3 linked regions of the Pseudorhodoplanes sinuspersici genome follow. The protein of the gene in region 1 binds, or shares a complex with, the protein of each later gene. Links are inferred from orthologs where the notes say so. Each region holds a gene or a part of one and is shown on either strand. Other genes may lie near its edges. The genes, in order: CAK95_RS25140, pnp and eno.

What was found.
Region 2: the proteins of CAK95_RS25140 (region 1) and pnp are in contact, whole or in part, in a cryo-EM structure (PDB 9QH0), measured with the Escherichia coli proteins. The link is inferred for Pseudorhodoplanes sinuspersici from one-to-one orthologs.
Region 3: the proteins of CAK95_RS25140 (region 1) and eno are in contact, whole or in part, in a solved structure (PDB 2FYM), measured with the Escherichia coli proteins. The link is inferred for Pseudorhodoplanes sinuspersici from one-to-one orthologs.

Annotation. Positions count from the first base shown.
Region 1 is NZ_CP021112.1:5,146,576-5,154,810, forward strand. The notes cover bases 2,749-6,450. They hold CAK95_RS25140 (Rne/Rng family ribonuclease), read left to right. Parts: upstream 2,749-3,130; coding sequence 3,131-6,250; downstream 6,251-6,450. Other genes in these bases: CAK95_RS25145 (bifunctional aldolase/short-chain dehydrogenase), read left to right, coding at 6,395-6,450. Outside these bases: CAK95_RS25115 (hypothetical protein), read left to right, coding at 1-219; CAK95_RS25120 (PilZ domain-containing protein), read left to right, coding at 399-659; CAK95_RS29415 (hypothetical protein), read right to left, coding at 683-823; CAK95_RS25125 (hypothetical protein), read right to left, coding at 1,077-1,280; CAK95_RS25130 (hypothetical protein), read left to right, coding at 1,377-1,679; CAK95_RS25135 (DUF3597 domain-containing protein), read right to left, coding at 1,914-2,300; more of CAK95_RS25145, read left to right, coding at 6,451-8,235. UniProt on the Escherichia coli protein: Endoribonuclease that plays a central role in RNA processing and decay. Required for the maturation of 5S and 16S rRNAs and the majority of tRNAs. Also involved in the degradation of most mRNAs.
Region 2 is NZ_CP021112.1:1,859,307-1,866,803, reverse strand. What follows is about bases 1,204-4,167. They hold pnp (polyribonucleotide nucleotidyltransferase), read left to right. Parts: upstream 1,204-1,587; coding sequence 1,588-3,747; downstream 3,748-4,167. Other genes in these bases: CAK95_RS09140 (hydrogen peroxide-inducible genes activator), read right to left, coding at 3,798-4,167. Also shown: tRNA pseudouridine(55) synthase TruB, read left to right, coding at 1-902; rpsO (30S ribosomal protein S15), read left to right, coding at 905-1,174; more of CAK95_RS09140, read right to left, coding at 4,168-4,685; katG (catalase/peroxidase HPI), read left to right, coding at 4,796-6,994; CAK95_RS29095 (hypothetical protein), read right to left, coding at 7,045-7,212; CAK95_RS09130 (phosphoribosyltransferase), read right to left, coding at 7,227-7,497. UniProt on the Escherichia coli protein: Involved in mRNA degradation. Catalyzes the phosphorolysis of single-stranded polyribonucleotides processively in the 3'- to 5'-direction. Also involved, along with RNase II, in tRNA processing.
Region 3 is NZ_CP021112.1:4,752,604-4,760,063, forward strand. What follows is about bases 667-3,593. They hold eno (phosphopyruvate hydratase), read left to right. Parts: upstream 667-1,451; coding sequence 1,452-2,735; downstream 2,736-3,593. Other genes in these bases: CAK95_RS23145 (MFS transporter), read left to right, coding at 667-810; queF (preQ(1) synthase), read right to left, coding at 807-1,286; CAK95_RS23160 (FtsB family cell division protein), read left to right, coding at 2,783-3,100; pdhA (pyruvate dehydrogenase (acetyl-transferring) E1 component subunit alpha), read left to right, coding at 3,295-3,593. Also shown: more of CAK95_RS23145, read left to right, coding at 1-666; more of pdhA, read left to right, coding at 3,594-4,320; CAK95_RS23170 (pyruvate dehydrogenase complex E1 component subunit beta), read left to right, coding at 4,350-5,777; CAK95_RS23175 (pyruvate dehydrogenase complex dihydrolipoamide acetyltransferase), read left to right, coding at 5,794-7,149; CAK95_RS23180 (Bug family tripartite tricarboxylate transporter substrate binding protein), read left to right, coding at 7,223-7,460. UniProt on the Escherichia coli protein: Catalyzes the reversible conversion of 2-phosphoglycerate (2-PG) into phosphoenolpyruvate (PEP). It is essential for the degradation of carbohydrates via glycolysis.

The sequences.
Region 1 (8,235 bases):
CGCAACACCGTTCTCGCACTTGCCGCCGGCGCCGCTCTGGTCACGGCTGCCCTCGCACCGACCGCCGCTTCGGCAGGTGGATATGGCTACGGCTATGGCTACCGCTCGTACTATGCGCCTTCGTACAACAGCTATCACTACACCCCGTCCTACAGCTACGGTTACAAGTCTTACGGTTACAAGTCCTACGGCTATAAGTCCTACGGTTACGGCTACTAATAGCCCCGCGGGCCCTTCCGCAGACGTGACCTTTAAGCGCTTTGCCGCTCGAAGCCCGGCTACCGCGAGGTGAGCCGGGCTTTTGCCCAGCCAAGCGCGTCGCAACGCTTCGACTGCCGCCCATCTCTTAAAACTGTAGGCAAGTGAAACTGAAGCGGCATCGCCGGTGTTGCTTGCTCATGCTTCCCTTTGGACGAAAAACGCGCCCCTCGCGCCGGCGCGTCGACAAACAGGCCTGGCTTGTGTTCGACGGCGACTTCGCGCTGCGGCCCTGCACCGTCATTGACATGTCCGATGATGGTGCACGGCTGAATATCGATCAGACGGACCGGCTGCCGAAGCGTTTCAGCCTCACCTTCTCGCGCGCCAGCCGCGCCGGCCGACATTGCGAGGTCCGCTGGAAACATGGACGGTCGGTCGGTGTGAAATTCGTCACCTAGCTTCTTGCATTGCCATCGGGCCTTCAGACCGCACGCGACAGTGCGGGACGATAATCCGCATTGAAAGTCGGCGGCGACGGCCGCAGCAGGTACATCACCAGCACAAACCCGACGAGCAGACCGAGCGCAACGGCGAGGATCACGTAAAGCCTTGTTTGATTCATGACGGATTGTCTTGAAGAGCATGAGGCAAGGTGCCGGGGTAACGGATGTTTCTGACGTCATTGTCCGACGTTATCGCGACAAAGACTATTTTCGATGACACGCGGAAGACTTTGTTAACCGCTTGAACCGGGACGAAAGCGTCGCCCCGATTCGTTCTTCTGGAACGGAGCGCGAACGCTATGCCCGCAAGACACGTTTACCCGCAGTGCATGTTTACAAGGCATGGTCTCGCCGTCGTGATCGCGCGTGTTGTTATTTTCGCTTCTTGGCTTTCGCCTTGCGCGTCGTTGTTCGCCGCTTCGTGGCTTTCCGCTTCTTGGCCTTGCGCGTGCTGCGCGTCTCATCCTGGCTGAGAACAGACGCCGCAAGCTGCATAACTTCGCGCTGCGTCGCCTTTGCACCCTGCAAGACGCGCGAGGCGATTTTCGACAATGCACCGCTTGATTGCCTTGCCATGATGCCTCCTTCAGCAAATGGGCTCCGTTTGCAACTCCCGCGCGCTATGGAACTTCCGACACTGGATAAAGTTCCGCGCACAACACAAGGATTGGAATGCAGAAGGTCATTTCAGATCTGTGGAACGGACGAACACCGCTGCCGCGCGCCTTCTGGGAATATGCGATCTGCTATGGGACGCTGCTGAATCTCGTGACCACATTCGCGTCATTGGCGGCGCTGTCGATGGGCGCGGCAGGTCTCGTCGCGCTCGCGCTTCACTTCATGCCACTTCCCTACAATCTTTTCGCCGTTGTCGCAGTGTGGCGCAGCGCCGGCCATTATCGCGGATCTGCAAGCTGGGCTCTGCTGTCCCGCATCGGCGTCATCGTGTGGGCATTGATCGCCAGCGTTGCATGATTGTGGATCCGTGCGCGACTTCATCGCGCCAATGGCTGAGCGGGTGCGTCAATGACCGAGTTAATCAGTGACACCCGCCACGGCGTAGTCTGTGCTCAGTTGCACAACACCTTGCCGATGATGTGGGTGAGATCCTTTTGCAAACGCTCGCTATAGACGCAGCGCCCCGTGGCAAACAAAAACCCCCGGCGCTCATCGCGCACGGGGGCTTCGTTAACTGCAGACTGAAAGCGATCAGTCCTTGAGATCGGCCGGCACCTTGCCACCATTCTCGGCCAGCTTTTTCATCACGTGCTTGTGCAGCCAGATGTTCATCTTGGCGGAGTCATTCATGTCACCGGTATATTTAAGTTCCTTGGCGAGTTCCTGACGGGCCTTGAGGCTTGAATCGAGGTCAAGGACCTTCATCAGGTCGACGATCGACTTCTTCCAGTCGAGCTTCTCTTTTTTCTTGGCCGCCATTTCCGATACGACCTTCTCGACATCGACCTCCGACATGGTCCCGCCACCAGCCGCGCCTGTCGTCGCGCCGCTATCGGCCGGCGCCGCAGCCGAACCGGTACTCGCGGCCGAAGTGCTGGAGCCGAAAATCGTCGACATAATCTTCCCGAAAATACTCATCTTGTTCTCTCCTGCTTGCCGTCGCCTCCGAACACCGATTCTCTCATCGAGCAAGCGCCCCAGGCACGTGTTCAGTGTAACTCAATTTTGGCGGAAATCGTCGCATCATCGCCCGGTTTTCGCCGTTCCCTCATATGACGCGATCAATACATCGGGATGACGTGCAGGCTCCTCCGGATACCTGCGGCGGCGCCGATGAAGCAGAAAATCTCGTAAAAAGAATGGGTTAACCCATAAAATGATGGCTGCGGTGCGCACTGCTCACTTGCTATCCATGCATCCGCGTCTTAATAAGAGTCTGCTTATGGTTTGCACAGTTCCGGTTCGTGCCGCGTTCAGGCACCCGGCACGCCCGTCTCGGAGAGGCTCCGGCAAGAGGTCCGGACGCAGAGGTGGCGGGCGTAAGGGTCCCAAACCGACCCCCTGCCACGTTGCAGGCGGCGGATGACCCGACCAGCCGGTGTCGAGAAAATTTGTATCTTGGGATTCAGTATTGGATCGCAAGGACGACCGGAAGGGGCGCCAAAGTCAGGCGCCATGCAGAAACCCTGAGCGAAGGACTAAACCGCGGCCGCGCGTCAACGCGAAGGGCCGCCCCGCCACGGGTATTGAAGTGATGGCGCAGGTGGAAGCCAGGATCGGTTCTCTAGAAAGCGGACATGTCCGCGAGACCGGACCGCGCACGACTTCAGCATCCAAACATTCAGTCACACCATTGTCCCCTCGCCCGCGCCACGTTCCGATTCTCCAGGCTAGCCTGCTGCATGCCAGCACGCATCGGCCCTGGACGTTGACGCACGCGGCGCCGCCCGGGGCCCAGAGAACATTCGATGTCCAACAAAATGCTGATCGACGCGACCCATCCGGAAGAAACCCGGGTGGTCGTCCTGCGCGGCAACCGTGTCGAGGAGTTCGACTTTGAAAGCGCAAGCCGCAAGCAGCTTCGCGGCAATATCTATCTCGCCAAAGTCACCCGTGTAGAGCCCTCGCTGCAGGCGGCCTTCGTCGACTACGGCGGTAACCGTCACGGCTTCCTGGCCTTTTCGGAAATCCATCCCGACTATTACCAGATCCCGGTCGCCGACCGGCAGGCGCTGCTGGAAGACGAGCGTCGCTCGCACACCGACGACGAAGACGACAATGGCGGCGCCCAGAGCAAAGGCGAGCGGCGCGGTGGACGCCGCGGCCGTCACAGCCGTCGCGGTTCCAATCGCAATCGCAACCGCGATGTCGTGCGCAGCGATGTCATCGAAGGACAGACGGAAACGCCGGTCATCGACAAGGAAGCGCCGCACCATTCGTTCGAGGGCGATGCGCCAGAACAGGTGCTGAATGATAACGGCGACCAGTTCACACAGCAGGAATATTCCCGCGAGGCTGGTGAGACCGTCGCCGAAGCCACGTCAGGCGAACCGCAGCCGCAGGACGTCACACCACAGGTGTCCGAAGAGCCGGTGACGCCGCAAACATCCGAGCAGCCGGAAGCGAAAGAACCATCCAGCGAAGCCTCGGAAGCGAGCGTCGCTCCGGAAGCGAGCCCCGCCAGCGCCGCGGCCGTGGAATATGATGCGGGCGTTCCGGTTGAATCCGTTTCGGCGGCGTACGACAATGACGATGCCGACAATGACAATGCCGACAAAACGGCTGAAGACGCACCGGGCATTGCGGCCGACGCCAGCACTGACGACGAGCATGGCGCAGACGATCATGCCAGCGACGATCGCAGCACCGATCATGAAGATCGCAGCACCGATCATAATGGTGACGATGAAAACGACGACGACGATGGTGAGGAATCGGAAGAGTCGGACGAGGAAGAAGTCGTCGAATCGGTCGGTGGCGATGCCATCGAAGAGGTGATGGAGCGCGCTCCGCGCTATCGCCGCCATTACAAGATCCAGGAAGTCATCAAGCGCCGCCAGGTGATGCTGGTGCAGGTGGTGAAGGAAGAGCGCGGCACCAAGGGCGCTGCGCTGACCACCTACCTCTCACTCGCCGGCCGTTACTCGGTGTTGATGCCCAACACCGCGCGTGGCGGCGGCATCTCCCGCAAGGTCACCAATGCGGAAGACCGCAAGCACATGAAGGAAATCGCCGAGGCGCTTGAGGTGCCGGAGGGCATGGGCGTGATCCTGCGCACCGCCGGCGCGGCCCGCACCAAGATCGAGATCAAGCGCGACTTCGAATATCTGTTGCGGCTGTGGGAAACGGTGCGCGACCTGACGCTGAAATCCACCGCCCCCACCCTCGTTTACGAGGAAGGCTCGCTGGTCAAGCGCGCAATCCGCGACCTCTATCACAAAGACATTGAAGAGATCGTGGTTGAAGGCGAAGCCGCCTATCGCGAGGCCAAAGACTTCATGCGCATGCTCATGCCGAGCGCGGTGAAGAGCGTTGTGCCCTACAGCGATGCGCAGCCGATCTTCACCCGTTACGGTATCGAGTCGCAGCTCGATGCGATGTTCCAGCCGACCGTGCAGCTCAAGTCGGGCGGCTATATCGTCATCAACCAGACCGAAGCTTTGGTTGCGATCGACGTGAATTCAGGACGCGCCACGCGCGAGCATTCGATCGAGGACACGGCGACCAAGACCAATTCCGAAGCGGCGGTCGAAATCGCACGGCAGCTCCGGTTGCGCGACCTTGCCGGCCTGATCGTGATCGACTTCATCGACATGGACGAAGGCCGCAACAACCGGTCGGTCGAACGCAAGCTCAAAGACGCGCTGAAGAGCGACCGCGCCCGTATCCAGGTCGGCCGCATCTCGCATTTCGGCCTGATGGAAATGTCGCGCCAGCGCATCCGCTCGTCGGTGCTGGAGAGTTCGACCGAAACCTGCCCGCATTGCGGCGGTACCGGCCATGTCCGCGCCGTCTCGTCGGTGGCGTTGCAGCTCGTGCGCGGCGTCGAAGAGACGCTGCTCAAGGGCGCAACTCACAATCTCATCGTGCGCTCGCGCTCCGACGTCGCGATCTACGTGCTCAACCACAAGCGCGCGCATCTGCGCATGCTGGAAGAGCGCTTCAAGATCACGATCGCGGTGACGGTCGATCCGACGCTGACCGGACACCCCTCCTTCGCCATCGATCGCGGCGAGCAGGTGATGTCGATGGATCAGGCCAAGGCCATCGCTGCGACCATCAAGCCGGATTCGATTCCGGTTTATGCCGAGGACGAGGATATCGAGGTGGTCGAGGATGAAGTCCTCGACGAACTCGAAGCCGAAGGCGAAGAAACCGCGGAGGCGCAGGAGCAGCAGGAACCGACCGGCCGCCGCAAGCGTCGCCGTGGACGCCGCGGCCGCGGTCGCGATGGCGAAGGCCGTGAACAGGCGGAAGCGTCCGCCGTGCCGTCCGAAGGCGATGAGATCGCGGCGGGTGAAGCCGTTTCTTCCGACGGCGAAGCTGCAGCCGAGGATGCCACCGCATCCGCTGACGGCGATAGCGAAGGCGACAGGCGACGCCGCCGGCGCGGCCGCCGGGGTGGACGCCGCAATCGCCGTGATCGCGATGGTCAGCCTGACGACGCAACTGGTGATGAAGCGTCTGGTGAGGACGTTGCCCGCGACGACATTGCCGCAAAGCATGACGAGCCGGTCGACAAAGAGGCGGTGCAGGATGCGGTTCTTGCCATCGAAAACACTGGCTCCTCTCCGCAGGACGAACCGCAGCCACTGATCGCTGAAACACCGGCTGCCGAACCCGCCCCCGCTTCTCAGGCCTTCGAGGCACCGCAGGCACCGGCCGAACGCGAACAGCCCGTTGTTCGGCGCCGCTCGACGGTTCGCGAAGCGCCACCGGTGTATTCTTCGAACGGAGAAGCAGCGCCGACCTATGCGCCGCCGGCTCCGCCGCCCACATCGGCTCCGGTTGAATCTGCCGAGCCTGCTGCCGAGACGGCGACGCAGGAGAAGCCGCGGCGGTTTGGCTGGTGGTCAAAGCGTATCTGACATGAACATCAAAGGCAGGCTGTGCAAACAGCCTGCTTTTTTTTAACCGGCCCTGCGTTTGTTAGAGCCGCGACCAGCGTAGACTTGCCCGTGGCCAAGCTCATGCAGGCCGCTTAAAACCGAACAGATCAGTCGGAGCAAGCCATGAAAAGCGCGTGGGTCGAACGCGACGCGCAGGTCACCGTCGCGCATTACGCCAAGGCGGGCATTGCGCCTGATCTCGCGCTCCGCGTTTACACCACACGCCTGCTCGGCCGCGATCCAAAGCTTGTCCTGCATGGTGGCGGCAATACTTCGGTTAAAATGCGCCTGCGCGACCTGAACGGGGACGACACCGAGGTCCTGTGTGTGAAAGGCTCGGGCTGGGACATGGGCAACATCGAACCGGCGGGCCTGCCGGCGGTGCGGCTCGAAAATTTGCGCAAGCTGCGCATGCGCGATGCCTTGTCCGACGAGGACATGGTGAAAGTGCAGCGCGCCAACCTGATCGATCCGACGTCGCCCAACCCGTCCGTCGAAACGCTGCTGCACACGTTTCTCCCACACACCTTCATCGACCACACGCATTCCACCGCCGTGCTCGGCATCGTCGATCAGCCCAACAGCCGCGACTTGTGCGAGGAGATCTATAACGGCCGCATGGGCTTCGTGCGCTATGTCATGCCGGGCTTTGGCCTCGCCAAGGAAGCGGGTGAGGTGTTCGATAAAAACCCGAAGGTCGAAGGCCTGATCCTCGACAAGCACGGCATCTTCACCTTCGGCGACGACGCGCGGCAGGCTTACGAGCGCATGATCGACATGGTCACGCTTGCCGAGGAACGGCTGCGGAAGAATCGCAAGTCCGTATTCGTCACCGCGCAATTGCCGCAGAGCGCCGGCGCGCTGTCCGAGATCGCACCGATCCTTCGCGGTGCGGTCGCCCTGCCCGATGCAAAGATCGAGGGCGCGTGGAAGCGGCTGGTGTTCGATTTCCGCACGAGCGATGCGATCCGCAATTTCGTCGATGGCGCCGATGTGCAGCGCTACGCGCGCGTCGGCGTCATCACGCCCGACCACACCATCCGCACTAAGAACTGGCCGATGATCGTGCCGGCTCCCGACGGCGGCAAGCTCGCCGATTTCAAGCAGGCGGCCAAGATTGCTGCAGGCGAATTCATCGACCATTACAAGGCGTACTTCGCCCGCAACAATGATCGCGCCGGCGGCACCAAGACGATGCTCGATCCGGCGCCGCGCGTTATCCTCGTGCCGGGCCTCGGCCTGTTCGGCCTTGGCCGCTCGAAGAAAGCGGCGAAGGTCGCCGCCGATCTCGCCGAGGCTGCGGTCGAAGGGATCACCGATGCTGAAGCGATCGGCCGCTTCTCCCCGATCGGCGAAGAGGACATGTTCGACATGGAATACTGGTCGCTGGAACAGGCCAAGCTCGGCGGCGCCAAAGAACCGCCGCTCGCCGGCCAGATCGCGGTGATCACGGGAGGCGCCGGTGCCATCGGCTTTGCGACGGCGAAAGCTTTTGCTGCGGCTGGCGCGGAAGTCGCCCTGCTCGATCTCGATGGCGATGCAGCCCAAGACAAGGCCAAGGCAATCGACGGCGCGGCGCTCGGTCTTCCCTGCGATGTGACCGACGATGCGTCGGTCCGCGCGGCGTTCGACATGATCGCCGAGACTTTCGGCGGTGTCGACATCGTCGTGTCGAATGCCGGCGGGGCCTGGCAAGGCCGCATCGGCGAGGTCAATGACGAAACACTGCGCAAGAGTTTCGAACTGAACTTCTTCTCGCATCAGCGCGTGGCACAGAATGCCGTGCGTATCATGCTGGCGCAGGGCACCGGCGGGTGCCTGCTCTTCAATACATCGAAACAGGCGATCAATCCGGGGCCGAATTTCGGTCCCTATGGTTTGCCGAAAGCCGCCACCCTGTTTCTCGCCCGCCAATACGCACTCGATTACGGCGCCGACGGCATTCGTGCCAATGCCGTGAATGC
Region 2 (7,497 bases), 3.3 Mb from region 1 along the record:
GCATGACGTCGACACATGCGGTTGCGGTGATCCGCCGCCTGTTCACAGCCAAGCGCGCCGGCCATGCCGGCACGCTCGATCCGCTGGCGTCGGGCTGTCTGCCGATCGCCCTTGGTGAGGCAACCAAGACCGTGCCCTTCATCATGGACTCGACCAAGACCTATCGCTTCACCGTGCGCTGGGGCGAGGAGCGGGACACCGACGACACCGAAGGCCGCGTGGTCGAGACCAGCGACGCCCGGCCGACGATCGAAGAGATCGAGGCCATTCTGCCAAAATTCCGCGGGGTCATTCAGCAGGTCCCGCCCCGCTTCTCGGCGATCAAGATCGACGGCGAGCGGGCATACGATCTCGCCCGGGACGGCGAGGAGGTGGAACTGGAGAGCCGGGAGGTCCGGATCGACCGACTGGCCCTCGCTGACTGCCCTGATGCCGATCATGCCGTTTTCGAGACCGATTGCGGCAAGGGAACCTATGTCCGTGCCCTGGCACGGGATTTCGGCCGCCTTTTGGGCTGCCGGGGGCATGTTTCGGCCCTCAGGCGAACCTGCGTCGGCCCCTTCGGGGAGCCGGAAATGATTTCTCTGGAAGAACTTACAGCTTTGTGCGATAGAGCCGCCGCCGGCGAGGGCAGCCTCGCCGACGCGTTATGGCCTGTTGAGACCGCGCTGGACGACATCCCGGCACTGGCCGTCAACAGGTCCGATGCGGCAAGGCTCCAGAGAGGCCAAGCCGTAATCCTGCGCGGACGGGATGCTCCCATTCTTACCGGGCTGGTCTACGTGACGGTTGCGGGCGAACTGATCGCCCTCGCCGAGACCGGACAAGGCGAGATCGTCCCCAAGCGTGTGTTCAACCTCGCCGGACTGACTGGCAGTGCCGGCAAACAAAAAGGTCATTGACGATGTCGATTGAAGCCGGCCGCAAGGCTGAAGTCATCCAAGCGTATGCAACCAAAGCCGGTGACACCGGTTCGCCCGAGGTCCAGGTCGCGATCCTGTCGGAACGCATCAACAACCTGACTGGTCATTTCAAGACCCATACGAAAGACAACCATTCACGGCGCGGGCTCCTGAAGCTCGTGTCGCAGCGCCGCCAACTGCTCGATTACGTCAAGCGGAAGGACGAGGCGCGCTACAAGAGCCTGATCGAGCGGCTGAATATCCGCCGCTGAGTGACCGCGCGCGGTTCGCGCGGGGAGAGCATGACATTCCGAAAAACGCGAACGGTTTTTCGGGTACGGTCACGCTCCGACCAAGAGCGAGATGCCGGAAACGACGAAGCAATTTTCGGATCACATCACGCCCTTATTGAAGCGGATGCGCGCTGTCGCGTCCGCTTAAGGCCGGCAGCAAGACCTGCCGGATTTTCGAACGAGCACAACACGGATTGGCTCGTTCGCATCCCGAGGGATGAAGTCATGGCAGGATCGCCAGACACTGTTGTTGAAGCTGTTTGCTTTTAATTCGAGCGTGATCTTTTTCAAAAGCCGGTTTGTTTTTGCAGATCACACTCAACACGACAGTCTCTCGCCGTCTTGCACATGGCTTCGCCCTCATCGTCCGAAACCGATGAGAGAAAAAACAAATGTTCGATACCAATCGCGTTGAGCTCGACTGGGGTGGGCGCAAGCTCATTCTGGAAACCGGCAAAGTCGCGCGTCAGGCTGACGGCGCCGTCGTCGCCACCTATGGAGAAACCACCGTGCTGGCGACTGTGGTCGCTGCCAAGGCACCCCGCGAGGGCGTGGATTTCCTCCCGCTCACTGTGGACTATCAGGAAAAATTCTACGCAGCCGGCCGCATCCCCGGCGGTTATTTCAAACGTGAAGGCCGTCCGACCGAAAAGGAAACGCTGGTTTCCCGCCTGATCGACCGCCCGATCCGTCCACTTTTCGCCGATGGCTGGCGTAACGAGACGCAGGTGATCGTCACCACGCTGTCGCACGACATGGAAAACGATCCCGACATCCTTGCGCTGGTCGCCTCCTCTGCAGCGCTGACTCTGTCCGGCGTTCCCTTCATGGGTCCGATCGGCGCGGCCCGCGTCGGCTTCATCAATGGCGAATATGTGCTGAACCCGCTGGTCGACGAAATGGTCGAGAGCGAACTTGACCTTGTGGTCGCTGGCACCACCGACGCCGTGCTGATGGTTGAATCCGAAGCCAAGGAGTTGTCGGAAGATGTGATGCTGGGCGCGGTGATGTTCGGCCACCGGCATTTCCAGCCGGTGATCCAGGCAATCATCCAGCTCGCCGAAAAGGCCGCGAAAGAGCCGCGCGAATTGACGGTCATCGACAATTCCGCGCTCGAACAGGAAATGCTCAACCTGTTCGAAAAGGACCTGCGTGCCGCTTACGCGATCTCCAAGAAGCAGGATCGCTATGCCGCCGTCGGCGCCGTCAAGGAAAAGATGATGGCGCATTTCTTCCCGGAAGGTGCCGAACCACAATACGACAAGCTGCGTGTTGCCGGCGTGTTCAAGGAACTCGAAGCCAAGATCGTTCGCTGGAACATCCTCGATACCTCCAAGCGCATCGACGGCCGCGATCTCACCACCGTGCGCCCGATCGTCTGCGAAGCCGGCGTTCTGCCGCGCACGCATGGTTCGGCGCTGTTCACGCGCGGTGAGACCCAGGCGCTGGTCGTCACCACGCTCGGCACCGGTGAAGACGAGCAGTGGATCGACGCGCTGCAGGGCACCTACAAGGAGCATTTCCTGCTCCACTATAACTTCCCGCCCTTCTCGGTCGGTGAGACCGGGCGTCTCGGCGGCACCAAGCGTCGCGAAATCGGCCACGGCAAGCTCGCCTGGCGTGCAATCCATCCAGTCCTGCCGGCCAAGCACGATTTCCCCTACACCATCCGCGTGGTGTCGGAGATCACCGAATCGAACGGCTCCTCGTCGATGGCGACCGTCTGCGGCACCTCGCTCGCACTGATGGATGCCGGCGTGCCGCTGAAGCGGCCCACCGCTGGCATCGCCATGGGTCTGATCCTGGAAGGCGAGAAGTTCGCCGTATTGTCGGACATCCTCGGTGACGAGGATCATCTCGGCGACATGGACTTCAAAGTGGCCGGCACCGAAATCGGCATCACCTCGCTGCAGATGGACATCAAGATCGCCGGCATCACCGAGCAGATCATGAAGATCGCGCTCGGACAGGCGAAGGACGGCCGCATCCATATCCTGGGTGAGATGTCCAAGGCCTTGACCGCAGCACGCGCGGAGCTCGGCGAACATGCGCCGCGCATCGAAACGCTGAAAATCCCGACCGACAAGATCCGCGAAGTGATCGGTACTGGCGGCAAGGTCATCCGCGAGATCGTGGAAAAGACCGGCGCCAAGATCAATGTCGAGGACGACGGCACCGTGAAGGTTGCATCCGCCAACGGCGAATCGATCCGCGCAGCCATCAAGTGGATCAAGTCGATCGCTTCCGATCCGGAGGTCGGCCAGATCTATGACGGCACGGTCGTGAAGGTGATGGACTTCGGCGCGTTCGTGAACTTCTTCGGTTCACGCGATGGCCTCGTTCACATCAGCCAGCTCGCCGCCAACCGCGTGCAGAAGACCTCCGATGTCGTCAAGGAAGGCGACAAGGTGAAGGTGAAGCTGCTCGGTCTCGACGATCGCGGCAAGGTGCGCCTGTCGATGAAGGTGGTCGATCAGGAAACCGGCGAAGACCTCGAAGCCAAGCAGAAGGACGAGCGCGAGCAGCAAGCTGCTGGCGGCGCTGCGGAGTAATTCTTCACTTCTCTGAAAGCTTTAGGGGGCGGCCTTCGGGCCGCCCTTTTTCATTTCACCACATCGGCGACAATCTCGCCGAGCGCACGAAAGTCCTGCGCCCGCGAAGACGTGCGACGCCAGCCGAGACCGACGGTGCGGAATGGTTCGGGCATGGCAAAGCGCGCCAGCTTCACACGCTCGTCGCGCGCCTCCACCTGCACGGCAATTTCCGGGATCAGCGTCACGCCATAACCATTGGCGACCATCTGCATCACTGTGGTGAGACTGGTGGCACCCAATTCGCGCAGCGTCCCGCCGCTGGCATCGGCGCAGAAGGCGAGCGCCTGATCGCGCAAACAATGACCTTCTTCGAGCAGGATCAAACGGCTCTGGTCAATGTCTTCGGCAGTGATGCGCTGACGATTTGGCAGCGCATCGGCAGATGGTGCAGCCAGGAGGAATGCATCTTCGAACAGCGAGAGCGTTTCGATTTCCGGATGAGGTGCCGGCAGCGCGATCATGATGACGTCGAGACTGCCGCGCACCAGTTCTTCGACCAGAAAACGCGTTTGCGTCTCGCGCAATTCCAGTTCGAGATCGGGATGTTTCTCCTGCAGTAGCGGCAGAAGACGCGGCAGCACATAAGGTGCGATCGAAGGGATGACGCCGAACTTCAACGTGCCGCTGAGTACGCCGCCGCGGTGCCGGGCGAAATCCTCAAGATCGTTGACCTCGCTCAGGATGCGTTCGCCGCGGCGCGCGATCTCAAGCCCTGTTTCGGTCAGCACCACGTCGTTCGAGCGCCGCTCGACCAGGGCGACCCCGAGGTCCTTTTCCAAGTCTTTGATCTGCATGGATAAAGCCGGCTGACTGACGGCGCAGGCATCAGCGGCGCGGCCGAAATGCCGATGCCGGGCCAAGGCATTGAGATAACGGAGCTGTCGAAACGTGACCATCTCCATAAGGTAATCTTATTGTCACACGCAATCAATCCAATTGGACCTTATCTAATCTGGGGAGCATGGTTCGCCCCGACGCATCCCATCGCAAATGAGGAGGAAAACCAATGGACGCAAAAACAGACGACAAGAGCGGCGGCAAATGTCCGTTCACCGGCGGCGCGCGCGGACCCAGGATCCGCGACTGGTGGCCGGAAGGGCTGGACATCGAGATGCTGCACAAGAATTCCGGCCTGTCCGATCCGATGGGCAAGGATTTCGATTACGCCAAGGAATTCAAATCGCTCGACCTCGATGCTGTGACCAAGGACCTGCATGCCTTGATGACGGATTCGCAGGAGTGGTGGCCAGCCGATTTCGGCCATTACGGCGGCCTGATGATCCGCATGGCCTGGCATAGTGCAGGCACCTACCGCATCACCGACGGCCGCGGCGGCGCCGGTGCCGGCCAGCAGCGCTTCGCGCCGCTCAACTCGTGGCCCGATAACGCCAACCTCGACAAGGCCCGTCGGTTGTTGTGGCCGATCAAGCAGAAATACGGCCGGAAAATCTCCTGGGCCGATCTGATGGTCCTCGCCGGCAACGTCGCGCTCGAATCGATGGGCTTCAAGACATTCGGTTTCGCCGGCGGCCGCGTCGATGTGTGGGAGCCGGAAGAGCTGTATTGGGGTCCGGAAGGCACCTGGCTCGGTGACGAACGCTATAGCGGCGAGCGCCAGCTTTCCGATCCACTGGGCGCCGTGCAGATGGGCCTCATCTACGTGAATCCGGAAGGCCCGAACGGCAACCCGGACCCGATCGCGGCCGCCAAGGACATCCGCGAAACCTTCTTCCGCATGGCGATGAATGACGAAGAGACCGTCGCGCTAATCGCGGGCGGCCATACCTTCGGCAAGACCCACGGTGCAGGCGACCCGTCGCTGGTCGGTCCGGAGCCGGAAGCCGGTGCGCTCGAAGATCAGGGTCTCGGCTGGAAGAGCAAGTACGAGACCGGTGTCGGCGCCCACGCCATCACCGGCGGCCCCGAAGTCACCTGGACGCAGACGCCGACCAAGTGGAGCAATCTCTTCTTCAAGAACCTGTTTGAAAACGAATGGGAACTGACGACGAGCCCGGCCGGCGCGAAACAATGGAAGGCGAAAGGTGTGGAAGCCTCAATACCGGATGCCTTCGACAAGTCGAAGAAGCATCTGCCGACGATGCTGACCACCGACCTCTCGCTGCGGATGGACCCGGCTTACGAAAAGATCTCGCGGCGGTTCTACGAGAACCCGGATCAGTTCGCGGACGCCTTTGCGAGAGCCTGGTTCAAGCTCACGCATCGCGACATGGGTCCGCGCGTGCGCTACCTCGGCAAGCTCGTGCCGAAGGAAGAGCTGATCTGGCAGGATCCGATCCCGGCAGTTGATCATCCGCTGATCGACGCCAAGGACGCCGACGAGCTGAAGGCGAAGATCCTCGCCTCCGGCCTGACGGTCCGGCAGCTTGTCTCAACCGCCTGGGCCTCGGCCTCGACCTTCCGCCGCTCCGACAAGCGCGGTGGCGCGAACGGTGCTCGCATCCGTCTCAGCCCGCAAAAGGACTGGGAGGTCAACGAGCCGGCCCAGCTCAAGACGGTGCTGGCGAAACTCGAGGAGATCCAGAAGGGCTTCGGTAAGAAAGTGTCGCTCGCCGACCTGATCGTCCTTGCGGGCAACGCGGGCGTCGAGAAGGCGGCCAAGGATGCCGGGATCGATGTGAAGGTACCCTTCACGCCGGGTCGCATGGACGCCTCGCAGGAGCAGACCGACGTCGAGTCCTTTGCGCCGCTGGAGCCGCGCCAGGACGGCTTCCGCAACTACAGCAACAAGAAGAAGCTGCAGTTCATGAAGCCGGAGGAAGCTCTGGTCGACCGGGCGCAGCTGCTAACGCTGACCGGGCCGGAAATGACCGTGCTGATCGGCGGCCTTCGCGTGCTCGGCGCCAATTTCGGCGAGTCCAAGCACGGCGTGTTCACCACGTCGCCGGGCAAGCTGACGAACGACTTCTTCGTCAATCTGCTCACGATGGACACTGTGTGGCAGGCCCCGAATGCGGAAGGCATCTACCAGGGCGTGGACCACAAGACCAAGGCGCCGAAATGGACCGCAACTGCGGTCGATCTGATCTTCGGGTCGCACTCGCAGCTCCGCGCCTTTGCCGAAGTCTATGCGTGCGCGGATTCGAAAGAGAAGTTCGTGAAGGACTTCGTCAAGGCGTGGACCAAGGTGATGAACGCCGACCGCTTCGACCTCGCCAACGCCGACGACCTTCGCAAGGCGGCGTAGTCGCTTCACAAGACAGGAATATAAGGGGCGGCCGAAGGGCCGCCCTTTTTCTATCGCACACGCCACACGAACCAGATCGCGGCAATCAACCCCAGTGCGATCAGCCCCGTCAGTATTTTCAAGGCCACGATGACTTTCGCAAACGTCATCACCTTCTTGTCGGCCGCGAGCCGTTCATTCTCAACTTCGCTCTGTCGAAACAGCGGATCCTTGCCCATGGCAGCGCTCTCCGTCAGGGAATCTCCGGCTGCGTCTCGACGAGCGGCCACCAACCGTCATCGCCGCGACGGAACAGTGGACAGCCATACACGGCCCGCACCGGCGGCGGCGCGGACAACGTTGCCATTTCCGCTTGCCAACGATTGGTCTGTTTCATCGCCACCACGATGCCGGCAACATCTGCACCGATGCGCCGCAACAGTTTCACGGCGGCGACTGCGGTCGCACCGGTCGAGATCGCATCATCCACCAGCACGATACGGCGACGGTCGAGCAGCGGCAGC
Region 3 (7,460 bases), 400 kb from region 1 along the record:
CGCATTCCGGTGGCGCAGCGGCAGGTTGCGATTGGCCGGCTTTTGGCCGCGACCATGACCGGCAATCTTCTGGGTGCGTCGCTGGCCGGCGTCGTCGGCGATCTGGCCGGCTGGCGTGCGGTGTTCGTCGTGGTCGGCTCGATGGGCGCACTTTGCATCGTCGCGATTGTGATCGGATTTCGCAGCAGCCCGCCGGAAACAACGAAGGGCTTCGATTTGTCGACGCTTGGTCCAAACTACCGGGCCATTTTCGGCAATCCACTCGCCAAATATTGCTTCGGCGCAGTGTTCATCGAAGCCCTGGTGGTGTTCGGCATCTTCCCGCACATGGCCGCGCTGCTGCATGAGGCCGGCGAAAGCCGCGCCTCGATCGCTGGTATCGTGCTTGCGGGGTTTGGTATCGGCGCCGTCATTTACACTTTCTGTGTGGGCTGGCTGTTGTCGTTATTGGGCGAACGGAAGATGATGATCGGGGGCGGGCTGATCATGGCGGCCTTCTGCCTGATCCTGACCTGGCGTCTGCCCTGGCCGCTGGAATTTGCCAATTTTGCGATGCTCGGCTTTGGCTTTTACTGGCTGCATGGCTGCATCCAGGTTTATGCCACCGAACTGGCGCCAACAGCGCGCGGCTCGACCATGGCGCTGCATTCGGCGGCCTTCTTTTTAGGGCAGGCGGTCGGACCGGTCGTTTACGGTCTCGGCTTTTCCCGCGTGGGCACGACGCCGATGCTGGTGGGCGGAGCGATCATCATTGCTGCGGTCGGATATATCTGCGCGCGGCGTCTGTACCACCCGAAACCGAAAACCTAACCGCGGCCTCGATAGGGCGCGACGCCCTGATCCGGCACCCAGACGCCATTCGGTAATTTTCCGGCCTGCCAGAACACGTCGATCGGCATGCCACCACGCGGATACCAGTAACCGCCGATGCGGAGCCAACGCGGTTTCAGCAGCGAGACCAGTCGCTTGCCGATAGAAACGGTGCAGTCTTCGTGGAACGAGCCGTGATTTCTGAATGAGTTCAAGTAGAGCTTTAAGGACTTCGACTCGACCAGAAACTTGTTCGGCACATAGTCGATGACAAAGTGCGCGAAATCCGGCTGGCCGGTAATCGGGCACAGCGCGGTGAATTCCGGCATCGTGAAGCGCGCGACGTAATTCGTATCCGGATGCGGGTTGTCCACCCGGTCGAGCACCGCCTCATCCGGCGATGCCGGCAGCGCGGTCGCACGGCCGAGTTGCAGGGCGGGGTTGGGCAGAACCTGTGATGTCTTCTTTCGGGCCATAGGGGCTCTTAGCGCGCTCCTTCCGGCCGCGCCAGCACCTCCCTTCTTGGTGCTCGCAACATCGATCTTGGCCTGTTTCACGGTATGCAGGCACTCTTGCGTGAGCGCTTTGATGCTGTACAAGCGGCGCGAATTCCTTCCATCCCCGCAACGCCGGAATCCTGAATGACTGCGATCGTCAACATCGTCGGCCGTGAAATCCTCGACAGCCGTGGCAATCCCACCGTCGAAGTGGATGTGTTGCTGGAAGACGGCTCGCTCGGCCGCGCGGCGGTACCGTCCGGTGCCTCTACAGGCGCGCATGAGGCGGTCGAATTGCGGGACGGGGACAAGGCCCGCTATCTCGGCAAGGGCGTCCGCAAGGCGGTGGATGCGGTTGATGGTGAAATCTTCGACGCCATCGGCGGTATGGATGCGGAAGATCAGGTCCAGATCGACGAGACGATGATCGCGCTCGACGGCACGCCCAACAAGGCGCGGCTCGGCGCCAACGCCTTGCTCGGCGTTTCGCTGGCGACGGCCAAGGCGGCGGCAATCTCCAGCGGTCTGCCGCTCTATCGTTACGTGGGCGGCGCTGCGGCGCGCGTTCTGCCGGTGCCGATGATGAACATCGTCAATGGCGGCGCGCATGCCGACAACCCGATCGACTTCCAGGAATTCATGGTGATGCCGGTCGGCGCGAATTCATTCGCCGAAGCTTTGCGGATGGGTGCCGAGATTTTCCACACGCTCAAGGCGGCGCTGAAGCAGGCTGGTCACAATACCAATGTCGGCGACGAGGGCGGCTTCGCCCCGAACCTGCCAAGCGCGGAAGCGGCGCTCGATTTCGTCATGCAGGCGATCACCAAGGCTGGCTTCAAGGCCGGCGACGATGTGTTGCTAGCGCTCGATTGCGCTTCAACCGAATTCTTCAAGGATGGCGCCTATCACTACGGCGGCGAAGGCAAAGTGCGCAGCATCCAGCAGCAGGTCGATTACCTGGCCCAGCTTGTCTCGAAATATCCGATCGCCTCGATCGAGGACGGCATGGCCGAAGACGATTTCGACGGCTGGAAGCTGTTGACCAAGACCATCGGCGCGAAATGCCAGCTCGTCGGCGATGACCTCTTTGTCACCAACGTCACACGGCTGGCCGACGGCATCGCCCAAGGCATGGCCAACTCGATCCTGGTGAAGGTCAACCAGATCGGCACGCTGACCGAAACGCTCGCCGCCGTCGAAATGGCGCACAAGGCCGGTTACACAGCGGTGATGTCGCATCGTTCGGGCGAAACAGAAGATTCGACCATCGCCGATCTCGCCGTCGCCACCAATTGCGGACAGATCAAGACCGGTTCGCTCGCGCGCTCCGATCGTACAGCGAAGTATAATCAATTGCTGCGCATCGAGCAGGAACTTGGCCCGCAAGCAAAATATCCTGGCCGCGCGGCGCTGAGGGCGCGTGCTTAACGTACTATCTTAATAGCGCCTTAAGAGCCTGCGGGCATGTTGCTGCAATGGTCTCACGCAGACGCGCACGGGGAATTCTGACCGCGCTCGGCCTTTATGTCTTGGCCGCGGCGATGATCGGCTATTTCTGGATGCACGCCTATAGCGGCCAGCGCGGCTTGCATGCCAAGCACGAGATCGAACAGCAGATGTCGGAGCTGACCGCCGAGCTGGACCGCCTGAAGGTTGAGCATGGCCAGTGGGAGCGGAAAGTGGCGCTGCTGCGGCCCAGCGGTATCGATCCGGACCTGCTGGACGAGCGCGCCCGTACACTTTTGAACCTCTCGCATCCGAACGACTTGATCATGATGGTCAAGGGCAAATAAAGGCGAGTCACTGGCAAAGTGGACCGGTTCTGTGCTCGAACGGGCGCAGATGAGAAAAAAGATATTCCTGCCACCTCAGGCATTTGGCCGCATATTCAGCATTGCGGACAGCGCATGGCGCGTGCTTTTAACCGCCATGAAATTCGGCTAAGGGTCTGCGTCGAACCGCTGTGCGGAACATTTTAGGGAGCGTCATGGCCGTAGCCAAAAAGTCGCCGGCGGTATCTGCCGATACACCCACGAAACCCGTCGAATTCAGCAAGGAGCAGGAGCTCTCTGCCTACCGCGACATGCTGCTGATTCGCCGCTTTGAGGAAAAGGCCGGCCAGATGTATGGCATGGGCCTGATCGGCGGCTTCTGCCACCTCTATATCGGCCAGGAAGCCGTCGTGGTGGGCATGCAGATGGCCCTGAAGGACGGCGACCAGGTCATCACCGGTTACCGCGATCACGGCCACATGCTGGCCTGTGGAATGGACTCAAAGGGCGTGATGGCCGAACTGACCGGCCGCCGCGGGGGCTATTCCAAGGGCAAGGGCGGCTCGATGCACATGTTCTCGGTCGAGAAGTCCTTCTATGGCGGCCACGGCATCGTTGGTGCGCAGGTCTCGCTGGGAACGGGTCTGGCCTTTTCCAACCGCTATCGCGGCAACGATCATGTCTGCCTGACCTATTTCGGCGATGGCGCGGCCAATCAGGGGCAGGTCTATGAGAGCTTCAATATGGCGGAGCTCTGGAAGCTGCCGGTAATCTACATCATCGAGAACAACCGTTACGCCATGGGCACCTCGGTGCAGCGCTCGTCAGCCCAGCAGGATTTCTCCAAGCGCGGCGCTTCTTTCAACATTCCCGGCGAACAGGTCGATGGCATGGATGTGCGCGCGGTCAAGGCCGCAGGCGACAAGGCTGTCGCGTGGTGCCGCGAAGGCAACGGTCCATACATCCTCGAGATGCAGACCTATCGCTATCGCGGTCATTCGATGTCGGACCCGGCAAAATATCGCACCCGTGACGAAGTCGAGAAGGTGCGGTCGGAACAGGATCCGATCGAACAGGTCCGTCAGCGTCTTTTGAAGAACAAATGGGCAAGCGAAGACGACCTGAAGCAGATCGATGCCAAGGTGCGCGCCACCGTCAATGAAGCGGCAGAATTCGCAACGCACGATCCCGAACCCGATCCGTCCGAGCTTTACACCGATGTCCTTCGTCAAGCGTCCTAACATTGCCGTTGGTTGAATAGAGAGCGTCCATGCCGATAGAAGTCCTGATGCCCGCGCTCTCGCCCACGATGGAGAAGGGCAACCTTGCCAAGTGGCTGAAGAAGGAAGGCGACACGGTAAAGTCCGGCGATGTCATCGCCGAGATCGAAACCGACAAGGCGACGATGGAAGTCGAAGCCGTCGACGAGGGTAAACTCGGAAAGATCCTTGTCGCCGAAGGCACGCCCGATGTTGCCGTGAATACGCCGATCGCCGTTCTCCTTGGCGAAGGGGAAGACGCTTCCGCGATCAAGATCGATGCTGTCCCGGTGGCGAAAGCCGACCGTGCGAACGATCAGCAGCGGTTCGATGAATCCGACGCACCCGATGCGCCGAAATCGGAACAGCTAAAAGACAAGGACGAACCGGTTTCCGCCGTCGCTTCCCCGCCGAAGGTCGAGGTTTTGCCCGAACCCGACGTGCCCGAAGGCACGGAGATGGTGACGCAGACGGTGCGCGAAGCCTTGCGCGACGCCATGGCCGAAGAGATGCGGCGCGACGAAAAGGTCTTCGTCATGGGCGAAGAGGTCGCCGAATATCAGGGCGCCTACAAGGTGACGCAGGGTCTATTGCAGGAATTCGGCGCACGGCGCGTCGTCGATACGCCGATCACCGAGCATGGCTTTGCCGGTCTCGGCGTCGGTGCTGCACTCGCGGGCCTGAAGCCGATTGTCGAATTTATGACCTTCAACTTCGCCATGCAGGCGATCGACCAGATCATCAATTCGGCGGCGAAGACGCTTTACATGTCCGGCGGCCAGATGGGCGCCTCGATCGTGTTCCGCGGACCAAATGGTGCCGCCGCACGCGTTGCCGCGCAACACAGTCAGGATTACTCGTCCTGGTATTCACACATTCCGGGCTTGATCGTGATCGCGCCTTATACGGCGGCGGATGCGAAGGGTCTTTTGAAGGCCGCGATCCGCAATCCGAACCCGGTCATCTTCCTGGAAAACGAAATCCTCTACGGTCATTCGTTCCCGGTTCCCAAGCTCGACGATTATGTGCTGCCGATCGGCAAAGCCAAGGTCGTGCGTCCAGGCAACCATGTCACCATCGTTTCTTTCTCCATGGGCATGACCTACGCACTCAAGGCCGCCGAAGAACTCGCCAAGAAGCACATCATGGCGGAGGTGATCGATCTGCGCACGCTGCGTCCGCTCGACGATGCAACGATCATCGAGTCGGTGAAGAAAACCGGACGCCTGATCACGGTGGAAGAAGGTTGGCCGCAATCGGGCATCGGCGCGGAGATTTCCGCCCGCGTGATGGAAAAGGCGTTCGATTATCTCGATGCGCCGGTGATCCGTATTTCCGGCAAAGACGTGCCGATGCCTTATGCCGCCAATCTCGAGAAGCTGGCGCTGCCGTCGGTCGATGAGATCATCGAGGCGGCCAAGGCCGTCACGTATCGCTGATCGGAGCTAAGCCAACATGCCGATCGACATTCTCATGCCCGCTCTGTCGCCGACGATGGAAAAGGGCAATCTGGCCAAGTGGCTGAAGAAAGAGGGCGACGCGGTCAAATCCGGCGACGTCATTGCGGAGATCGAGACCGACAAGGCGACAATGGAAGTCGAAGCGGTCGACGAGGGGACCTTGGCGAAAATCGTCGTGCCCGAAGGCACGGCCGATGTGCCGGTCAATCAGGTGATCGCGGTCCTCGCCGGTGAGGGCGAAGATGTGAAGGCGACAGCATCGGGCGCGAAAGCGGCTCCGGCTGCTGCTCCAAAGCCGCAAGCGAAGACCGACGAGACGCCGAAGGCCGCGCCTGCACCACAAGCCGCGCCTGTCGCAGCTCCCGCTGCATCGGCCAAGCCGGCTGCTGCACCTCAGCCTGCCGAACCTTCCGGTAGCAATGGCCGCGTTTTCTCGTCGCCTCTGGCGCGCCGACTGGCCAAGGAAGCCGGGATCGACATCGCCGCCGTCCAAGGATCGGGGCCGCATGGCCGCGTCATCGCCCGCGATATCGATTCCGCAAAATCCGGCAAAGGCCTGAAGGCCCCGGCACAACCCGGTGCCGCGCCTGCGCCGCAGATCGCACCCGCCATGGGCGACGACAAGATCCGCGCGCTCTATGCCGACGGCACCTACGAAGTCATCCCGCACGATAATATGCGCAAGGTGATCGCGCAGCGGCTGACGGCCTCGACGCAGACCATTCCGCATTTCTACCTGACGATCGACTGCAATATCGGCAAGCTCACCGCCGCGCGCGAAGAGATCAACGCGCAGGCGCCAAAGGACAAGGAAGGCAAGCCGGCCTACAAGCTCTCGGTCAACGACTTCGTCATCAAGGCGCTGGCGCTGGCCTTGCAACGCATTCCGGATGCCAATGTGAGCTGGACCGAGTCCGGCATGCTCAAACACAAGCATTCCGATATCGGCGTCGCGGTCGCGCTGCCGGGCGGCCTGATCACGCCGATCGTGCGCAATGCCGAAACGAAATCGCTGTCGACCATTTCGAACCAGATGAAGGACATGGCGGCGCGGGCTCGCAATCGCAAACTCAAGCCGGAAGAATACCAGGGCGGCACCAGCTCTGTATCCAACCTCGGCATGTACGGCATCAAGGACTTCACCGCGGTGATCAACCCGCCGCACGCGACGATCCTCGCCGTCGGCACGGGCGAGGAGCGCGCGATCGTCAAGAACGGCAAGATCGAAGCGGCGATGATGATGAGCGTCACGCTGTCCTGCGACCACCGCGCCGTCGATGGTGCGCTCGGCGCGGAATTGCTGGTCGCGTTCAAGACGCTGATCGAAAATCCAGTGATGATGGTTGTCTAGTTCAAAAATGAAAATCCGGACACAAGATCCGAGCTAAACGGGAGAAAACGCTTCAACGAGGGAGGGCCTTAAAGTGAGCAACGAAGGCGTTAAAGTCGTTCGTGAGCCGCACAAGAAAAAGACTACACTGCAAAAACTGAAGTCCCTGACCCGCCGCGCGATCCTGCACCGCGGGGCTCTGGCCGGCCTTTTGGCACTGACGCCAGTGCCGTTGCTGGCACAGGCCGAATATCCCAACAAACCCATCCGCGTCGTCGTGCCATTCCCGGCCGGCGGCACAACCGACATGCTGGCGCGGCTCCTGACACAGA